2 regions of the Clavibacter capsici genome follow, and region 1 is predicted to be linked to the other one. Evidence: predicted binding sites of a transcription regulator. Region 1 holds the regulator's gene; the other holds the start of a gene.
The links. Region 1 encodes HspR, which represses chaperone genes until heat shock. Its sites were predicted from a motif close to AAGTTGAGTCNNNNNGACTCAACTT; they were not measured.
Positions count from the first base shown of each region.

Region 1 (4,496 bases):
ATGATCGCGGCGCTGCTCTCCCTCGGCGTCCGCACGGGCGTGGCGTGGATGGTCGGCGAGGCGCTCAACGACCCGGCCGCGGGGCTCGACGGATTCTGGCCCGCGGTCGCGGAGGTCGACCTGTCCACCATCGCGCTCGGCTTCGCCCTGATGATCGTGGGCCTCGTCGTCGAGCACGGCGAGCGCCTGCAGCGCGACACCCGCGGGCTGGTCTGATGGCCGGCGACGACGACGGCCCCACCGGGGTGCACTGCCGGCTCGACGAGCTGCTGGCCGCCCGGGGCATGACGCTCACCCGGCTGAGCGCGATCGTGGGGGTGAGCCAGGTGAACCTGTCGGTGCTGAAGAACGACCGGGCCCGGGCGATCCGCTACTCGACGCTCGTGGCGGTCTGCCGCGCGCTCGAGTGCGAGGTCGGCGACCTGCTGGTGCTGGATCCGCCGACGTCGTGACGCGCGGCCCGGCCGTCGTCGGGTCAGCCGCGCAGCGCCGCGAGCGCCTTCTCGACGCGGCGCTGGCGGGTCTCGTCCGTCTTGGCCTCGCCGATCGGATCCACGAGGGCGCGCTGCCGGCTCGACGAGAGCGCGCGGAACGCCTCCGCGAGCGCGGGCTCCGCGGCGAACGCGGCCGCGACCTCGTCCGGGATCACGGCCTCACGGGGCTGCTCGTCGAGCACGATGGTCACCTCCACCTCGTCGTCGGCGGCGACGCCCGACGCGGCGCGATGCGCGGCGCTGAGCGGGATCAGGGCCTGCCCGCCCATCGCGCCGACGCTCGTGCGGTACGTGTGGCCCGCGACGGTGACGACGACGGCGGGGCGCTTCCCCGCCCCCAGCTCCGCGAGGGCCTCCGGGGGCACCGGGAGGCCGGTCGCGTTGACGCGGGCCTGCAGGACGCGGGTGCGGAAGGTGGGCATGGCGGCTCCTCGGTGAGCGGGCGCGGCTCGGGCGGCCGCGGTGGTCCCGAGGCTAGGCCCGGGGGTCCGGCGTCGTCGAGACGGCGACCGTGAACTTCGCGTTCCGACCCGCCTCCCGCGTGGGGCCCACGATGCGGGTCAGCTGCGGCCGGTAGCCGAGCGGGCTGTTGTAGACGGTCCAGAGCTGGCCGCCCGGGCGGAGCATGCGCGCGGCCGCGGCGAACAGGCGCGGCGCGAGGCCCGCGTGCACGGTGGCCCCGGTGTGGAACGGCGGGTTGAGGAGCACGAGGTCGGCGGATCCGTCGGGCACCGTGGATCCCGCGTCGTCGCGCACCACGGTCACCCGCTCCGCGACCCCGTTCGCGGCGACGGTCGCGCGCGCCGAGTCGACGGCCGCCCACGACTGGTCGGTCGCGACGACGCGCAGGTCCGGCCGGGCGAGCGCGACGGCGGACGCGATGACGCCGGTGCCGCAGCCCAGGTCGACCGCGACACGGGTGTCGGCGGGCAGGTCCGGCAGGAAGGAGAGGAGGAAGCGCGTGCCGATGTCGACCTTGGAGCCCGCGAAGGCGGCGCCGTGCGCGCGCACCTCGAGGCCGAGGTCGGGGTGGGACTCGCGGCGCGGGTACCCGTCCACGGCGGCGTCCCTGGCGGGTCCGCGGGCCACGAGGATCCGCGACTTCTGCCGCGCGAGCGTCGCGTGGACGTCGGCGAAGCGCCGCCGGAGGACGTCCGTCATGGCGGGCGTCATGTGCTTGATCCGGCCGCCGGCGAGCACGGTCACCTCGTCGGCGGCGGCCCGCGCGACCACGCCGGCCCACTCGTCGAGGGCGTCGAGGCTGCGCGGCAGGCGCGCCAGCACCACTCGGGCGCCGTCGGCGAGGGCGTCGTCGAGCCCGAGGTGGGCGATCTCCGCCGTCTCGCCGACGAGCTCGGCGTTGAGGTCGAGCGCCGTCTCGGACGCGAGCGCGTCCTGGTGCACGCGGAGGCGGAGCGGATCCACGGCCCCGGCACGACGGAGCGCGGCGGCCGCGCCCAGGGCGAGCGCGCCGTAGGCGTCGCCGATCACGACGAGCTCCTCGGGCCGCACGGGGCGGCCGGCGGCGGCCTCCGCGGCGAGCAGCGCGACGAGCTCGTCGAGGAGCAGGCGGTCGGCCGCGTCGACCGCGAAGAGGTTCTCGGCCTCGACGTCGGGCCGGCGTCGGAGCGCGCCCAGGTCGAGGAGGTCGTCGGCGGTGTCGGGGGCGTCGCTCACCGCGCGCCGCGCCCGCCGCGGTCGGCCTCGCCGTCCGGCATGGTGAGCGCCGCGCGGTACAGCACGACCTCGGTCGGCCGGGACGGCCGCACGCCCGCGCGCAGCGACACCACGTCGCCGTCACCGCGGGCCGCGAACACGCGGCGGCCGGGTCGGGAGAGCAGCTCGTCGGCGAGGGCCGACTCGAGCTGCCGCACGCGCCCGCGGAGCTCGGACACCTGGTTCTCGAGCTCGAGGATCCGCGCGATGCCCTCGAGGCTCACGCCCTCCGCGCCCAGCCGGGCGACCTCCCGCAGCTGCACGATGTCGCGCATCGAGTAGCGGCGGGAGCGCCCGGCCGTGCGGGTGGGCGACACGAGCCCGAGGCGGTCGTACTGCCGGAGCGTCTGCGGGTGCATGCCCGACAGCTCGGCCGCCACGGAGATGACGAAGACGGGGGCGTCCTCGTCCATCGTGTCGCGGGGGTCCACGTCAGCTCCTGGCCCGCTCGATGAGCTCGCGACGCGGGTCCTCGGCGGGTCCCGAGCTCGCGAACGCGTCGAGCGCCACGCGCTGCGCGTCGGTGAGGCGGGACGGCACCGCGACCTCGATGCGCGCGAGCAGGTCGCCCGTGCCCTTCGCGGTCGTGACGCCGCGGCCCTTGACGCGGAGCACCTTGCCGCTCGACGTGCCGGGCGAGACCTTCAGCCGCACCGGGTCGCCGCCGAGCGTGGGCACCTCGATGGTCGCGCCGAGCGCAGCCTCGGGGAACGTGACGGGCACGTTGACCCGGAGGTTCAGCCCGTCGCGCTCGAACACGGGGTGCGGGCGCACGTGCACGGTGAGGATGATGTCCCCGGACGCGCCGCCGTCACCGGACGGCTCGCCCTTGCCGGAGAGGCGGATCTTCTGCCCGTCCGAGACCCCGGCCGGCACGCGCACCGTGAGGGGGCGGCCGTCGGAGTCCTGCAGGCGCACGACGTCGCCCTGCACCGCGGTGAGGAAGTCGATCGTGGTGGACGCCGTGACGTCGCGCCCCTTGGTGGGAGCGCCGTAGCCCCGGTAACCGCCGGTCGACTGGCCGAAGCCGCCGTTGCCGAACATGCCGCCGAGGATGTCCTCGAACCCGCCCTGGCTGTACTGCGGCTGGCCGGATCCGAACCCGGCGCGACGCCCGCGGCCGCCGGCCTGCTGGCCGAACATGCCGCCGAACACGTCCTCGAACCCGCCGCCCTGCGCGCCGGCGCCGGGGGCGCTGAAGCGGGCCCCGGATCCCATCGCGCGCATCTGGTCGTACTCGCGGCGCTGCTCCTTGTCGGACAGCACGGCGTTGGCCTCGCTGATCTCCTTGAAGCGCGCCTCCGCCGACGGATCCGGGTTGCTGTCCGGGTGGTACTGCCGGGCGAGCTTGCGGTAGGCCTTCTTCAGGTCGGCCTCCGAGACGTCCTTGGACACTCCGAGGACCTTGTAGAAGTCCTTGTCGAACCAGTCCTGGCTGGCCATCAGACGCCTCCCTTCTTCTTCGTCTCGTGGTGGGGGCCGCACGACCCGGTCCGGGCGCCCGCGCGTGCGGACGCCCGGACCGGGGTGGGTGCAGCCGGATCGATGCTGCGGTTGATGGCGCTACTCCGGCTTGTCGACGACGACCTTCGCGGCCCGCAGCAGCGTCTCGCCGATGTAGTAGCCACTCTCGACGACGTCCGCCACGGTGTCCACCTGGACCTCGGGGTTCGGCTTCTGGAAGATCGCCTCGTGCACCTGCGGGTCGAAGGCGTCGCCGACGGCGCCGACCTTGACCAGCCCGATGCGCTCCACGTTCGTGCGCAGCTTGGCGACGATCGCGGTGAGCGGTCCACCCTCCGCGAGGTCGCCGTGCTTCTCGGCGCGGTCGAGGTCGTCGAGCACCGGGAGTATGCCCTTGACCACGTCGCCGACCGCGCGCTGGCGCTCGATCTCGCGGTTGGCCTCGGTGCGCTTGCGGTAGTTGGCGTACTCGGCGGTGACGCGCTTCAGGTCCGCGAGGTGCTCGGAGTCGCCCTCGACGGGCTCGTTCCGGGTCTTCTCGATGAGGTCCTGCAGCTCCTCGTCCATGGGGTCGGTCGTCTCGACGTCGGGGCCCTCGGCCTCGACGAACGCGCCGTCCTCGCCGGGGACGGAGGCCGCGTCAGCCGCCTGGTCCGCCGTGGCGTCAGGCCCGGCCGGGGACGCGGGGGCCGACTGCTCGGCTCCCTCGTCCTCGGGCACGCGGCCCTCGCCGTTCGCGGTGTCCTCGGTCATCGGTCGCTCTTCTTGTCCTGCTCGTCCTCGTCCACGACCTCGGCGTCGACGATGTCCTCGTCGTCCTTC
Region 1 is NZ_CP012573.1:73,746-78,241, reverse strand. Features, by position in the region: gene AES38_RS00370 (hypothetical protein) at 1-216, shown strand, start outside; gene AES38_RS00365 (helix-turn-helix domain-containing protein) at 216-452, shown strand; gene AES38_RS00360 (DUF1905 domain-containing protein) at 476-916, opposite strand; gene AES38_RS00355 (class I SAM-dependent methyltransferase) at 969-2,171, opposite strand; gene AES38_RS00350 (heat shock protein transcriptional repressor HspR) at 2,168-2,623, opposite strand; gene AES38_RS00345 (DnaJ C-terminal domain-containing protein) at 2,643-3,653, opposite strand; gene AES38_RS00340 (nucleotide exchange factor GrpE) at 3,774-4,427, opposite strand; gene dnaK (molecular chaperone DnaK) at 4,424-4,496, opposite strand, start outside.

Region 2 (4,496 bases), 970 kb from region 1:
TCGTCGCGACCAACGGCCGCATCGGCTTCGACCTCGACGACCACGACCGGTACGCGCCCGAGGCGGGGGAGGACGTGCGGATCCTCTGGCTCGCCGTGCACGAGCGCCTCGCGCACTTCGCCGCCATCGACGGCCTCGACCGGGAGGCCTTCCTCGACGCGGAGCTCGGGGGATCCGCCCGGGCCCGCTTCCGCGCGCGCATGGCGGAGCTCGGCATCGACCCGGCGGAGCGGATCCTCGTGCCGGTGCACCCGTGGCAGTGGGAGAACGTCGTCACGGTGACCTTCGCGGGCCTCGTAGCCCGTCGCGACATCGTGCTGCTCGGCACGGGCGACGACGAGTACGGGGCCCAGCAGTCGATCCGCACGTGGGCCAACCGCACGACCCCGGAGCGCTGCTACGTGAAGACGTCGCTGTCGATCCTCAACATGGGATTCACGCGCGGCCTCTCGCCGGCGTACATGGCGGTGACCCCGGCGATCAACGACTGGGTGCACGCGCTGGTGGCGGGCGACGGGGAGTTCGCGCGCCTCGGCTTCGGGATCCTGCGGGAGGTCGCCTCCGTCGGCGTGCGCGACGCCCGGGTCGACGCGGCCCTGCCGCCCGGCCACCCCCACGGCAAGATGCTGTCCGCGCTCTGGCGGGAGTCGCCCGTACCCGGCCTCGCCGAGGGCGAGCGGCTGATGAGCATGACGAGCCTGCTGCACGTCGACGCGCACGGGAAGACGGTGCTGGGGGAGCTCATCGACGCGTCGGGGATCGGCGCGGCCGCGTGGATCCGCCGCTGGCTGGACGCGTACCTCGTGCCGCTCACGCACGCGCTCATCGCGCACGACCTCGCGTTCATGCCGCACGGCGAGAACGTGATCCTCGTGCTCCGCGACCACGTCGTCGTGCGCGTGCTGATGAAGGACATCGCCGAGGAGGTCGCCCTCTTCGACCTGGAGCGCGAGCTGCCGGAGGACGTGCGGCGGATCCGCCTCGACATCCCCGAGGGCGAGCGCACCCTCACGGTCTTCACCGACGTGATGGACGGCTTCCTGCGCTTCGCGGCGGCGCTCGTCGCCGACCGCGACGACCTCGGCCCCGACGGCCTCTGGCGCGTGGCGGCCGAGGCGCTCGCCGACCACGAGCGCGCGCACCCGGAGCTCGCGGAGCGCTTCTCCCGGTTCGACCTGTTCACGCCGTCGTTCGACCGCTCGTGCCTCAACCGGCTGCAGCTGCGCGACAACCTGCGCATGGTCGACCTGCAGGCGCCCGTGATGCAGGTCCACGGCTCGCTGCGGAACCCGCTCGCGATCCACGCGGGGCTGCGGCCGCACATCGTCTGAGCCCGCGCATCGGCTGAGCCCGGACGCACGAGGAGCCGCCGCCCGCTCTCGCGGACGACGGCTCCTCGTCGTGGTGGCGCCACCGGGCGCCGGTCGGATCAGCTCGCGACGGGCGCGGCCTGCTCGACCTTCAGCGTGCGGCCCTCCTGGCCCTGCGGCTCGTCGGAGGTCACCTGGATCTTGCGGGGCTTCGCCCGCTCGCTCACCGGGATGGTGACGCTGAGCACGCCGTTGGCGTAGTGCGCCGAGATGCGCTCGGTGTCGATGCCCTGGCCGAGCGTCAGCTGGCGGAGGAAGGTGCCGGCGACGCGCTCCCGTGCGAGCCAGCGGACGTCCTGGTCGCCCGCCAGCGTGCGCTCCGCGCGGATGGTCAGCAGCTGGCCGTCCACGTCGATGTCGACGGATCCCGGGTCGATGCCGGGCAGGTCGGCGGCCAGCACGTAGGTGTCGCCCTCGCGGTGCAGGTCGATCGGCATGGGCCGGTTGGGCTGGCGGGTCTCGGCCAGGGCGCCCATGGCGCGGTCCAGCTCGCGGAACGGATCGAAGGTCATGTTCATGCTCGACTCCTCTGATGATCTGTGGGTTGAGCCCCCTCGGCTCAACTACGTCGAGATTAGCACTCGACGCAGGGGAGTGCCAAGACGATCGCCGACGGCGAATGCAGCGCTGACCACCTCTTCAGGCGCGTCGGCGGAGGTCGCGCTCCATGCGGCCGATGAGCGTCCAGACCGCGCGCGAGAGGTCCGGGTGCTCGAGCGCGATGCCGCGCAGCAGCCGGTACTCGAAGCGCGCGACCACGCCGGGAGCGGTCGACGGATGGCGGACGCGCGCCAGCTCCTCGGCCATGCCGTCGGCCTCGAGCGCGTCCTGCCGGAGGGTCGCGACGACGTGCTCGTCGACCGTCGGCAGCTGCGGGATGACCTCCCACGGGTCGTCGCCGTTCCGGCAGCGGTGCTCTATCACGGCGTCCAGCTCGTCGCGGGCCTCCTGGCGCAGCACCTCGAGGCTGGCGGGGAAGCGGGCATGCACGGGCGGATCCTCTCGGGCGGCGGGCCGCTCGGCGGCGGACCCCCTCACGCTACGTCATGCTCCCGGCTGCTCCCGACGGGGCGGCCGGACGCCGTCGATAGCCTGGAGGACCGCGACCCAGGAGGATCCATGACCGACCACGCCCGCCCCGTCGCCCTCGTCACCGGGGCCACCCGCGGCATCGGCCGCGCCGTCGCCGAGGACCTCGCGCGCACGCACCGCGTCATCGTCCACGGCCGCGACCGCGCCGCCGTCGACGCGCTCGCCGCCTCCCTGCCGGACGCCGTCGGCTGGGCCGCCGACCTCGCCGGGGGCGGCCTCGCCGACCTCGTGCCCGAGCTCGACCGCCTCGACGTGCTCGTCCACTCCGCCGGCGTGATCGGCGGCGACGCCGTGTCCGAGACGCCCGTCGACGAGTGGCGCCGCGTCTTCGAGGTCAACGTCTTCGCCGTCGCCGAGGTGACCCGCGTGCTCCTCCCCGCGCTCCGGGCGGCGAAGGGCCAGGTCGTGCTCGTCAACTCCGGATCCGGCTTCACGGCCAACCCCACGGGCGGCGTCTACGCGGGATCCAAGTTCGCCCTCCGCGCCCTCGGCGACGCCCTTCGCGAGGAGGAGCGGCCGCACGGCGTGCGCGTCTCGAGCGTGCACCCGGGCCGCGTCGCCACCGACATGCAGCGCGAGCTCCGCGCCAAGGAGGGCGGCGAGTACGACGAGGCGCGCTACCTCGAGCCCGCCTCCGTCGCGCGCGCCGTGCGCCTCGTCGTCGACCAGACCCGCGACGGCACGCTCGAGTCGGTGTCGCTGCGCCCGTTCGGCGGCTGATCAGCGGTCGCCGCCCCCGCCGGGATCAGCGCCCGCGGAACGTCGCCCGGATGTCGTCCACCAGCGGCCCCGGCTGCTCGAGCAGCGCGAAGTGCCCGCCGCGCTCGACCTCGTGGAAGAGCACGAGGTCGGCGTAGCGGCGCTCGGCCCAGCGGCGCGAGCGGCGCACGTACTCGCCCGGCATGACGCTGAGCCCGGTCGGCACCGTGATCGGCTCCTCGACGGTGCCGGGCGTCGCCCAGCCGCCGCGTGCCGACTCCCAGTAGAAGCGGGCCGCGGAGGCCGCCGTGCCGGGCAGCCAGTGCAGCATCACGTCGTCGATCATCTCGTCGAGCGGGAAGAGGGCCTCCGCGTCGCCGTGCTCGTCGTGGGATCCGCCGACGTCCTGGAACATCGCGTAGATCCACGCGGCGAGGCCGACGGGGGAGTCCTGGAGCGCGTAGCCCACCGTCTGCGGCCGGGTCGACATCATCTGCGAGTAGCCGGAGAACTCCTGCCAGTAGCGGCCGGTCTCCGCCATCATCCGCCGCTCCTCGTCGGTGGCGTCGCGCATCTCGTCGTCCGTCGGCATGAAGGGCGCCATGTTCAGGTGGATCGCGCGGAGCCCGATGCCCTCCGCGGCCTCGAGCGCCGCGAGCTCGGACGTGACGGTCGCGCCGAGGTCGCCGCCCTGCGCGTACCAGGCGTCGTAGCCGAGCCGTTGCATGAGCTCCGACCAGGCGCGGGCGGTGCGGGCCGCGTCCCAGCCGGTGGCCGCGGGCTTCCCCGAGAAGCCGAAGCCCGGGAGGCTCGGGATCACCAGGTGGAAGGCGTCCTCGGCGGATCCGCCGTGCGCGACGGGATCCGTGAGCGGGCCGATCGCGTGCCGGAACTCGAGGACGGAGCCCGGCCAGCCGTGCGTGAGGATCAGCGGGCGCGCGCCCGGCTCGGGGGAGCGGACGTGCAGGAAGTGGATGTCGAGGCCGTCGACCTCGGTCGTGTGCTGGCCCCACGCGTTCAGGAGCGCCTCCGTGCGGCGCCAGTCGTAGCCGTCCGCCCAGCGGTCGACGAACCGGCGCATGCGGGCGAGCTGCGGGCCCTGCGACGTGTCGCCGACGGTCTCCGGCTCGGGCCAGCGCGTGGCGAGGAGCCGACGGCGGAGGTCGTCGAGGTCAGCCTGCGGGACGTCGAGGTGGAAGGGGGTGATGGCGCTCATGCGCGGCTCCGATCGGTGGAGGGGGCGCGGCCGATGCCTGCGCTCGGAGATGATCTTTGCACAAGACGATCTCTTCGACATATGATCTCGGCATGACCTCCTCCGCCGCGCACCGCGAC
Region 2 is NZ_CP012573.1:2,162,680-2,167,175, reverse strand. Features, by position in the region: gene AES38_RS10195 (GNAT family N-acetyltransferase) at 1-1,331, shown strand, start outside; gene AES38_RS10190 (Hsp20/alpha crystallin family protein) at 1,430-1,888, opposite strand; gene AES38_RS10185 (hypothetical protein) at 2,010-2,360, opposite strand; gene AES38_RS10180 (SDR family oxidoreductase) at 2,490-3,182, shown strand; gene AES38_RS10175 (epoxide hydrolase family protein) at 3,208-4,377, opposite strand; gene AES38_RS10170 (MarR family winged helix-turn-helix transcriptional regulator) at 4,470-4,496, shown strand, end outside.
Region 2: AES38_RS10190 (Hsp20/alpha crystallin family protein) is a predicted target of HspR. The motif match lies at 1,912-1,936, and genes of this name have one in related genera.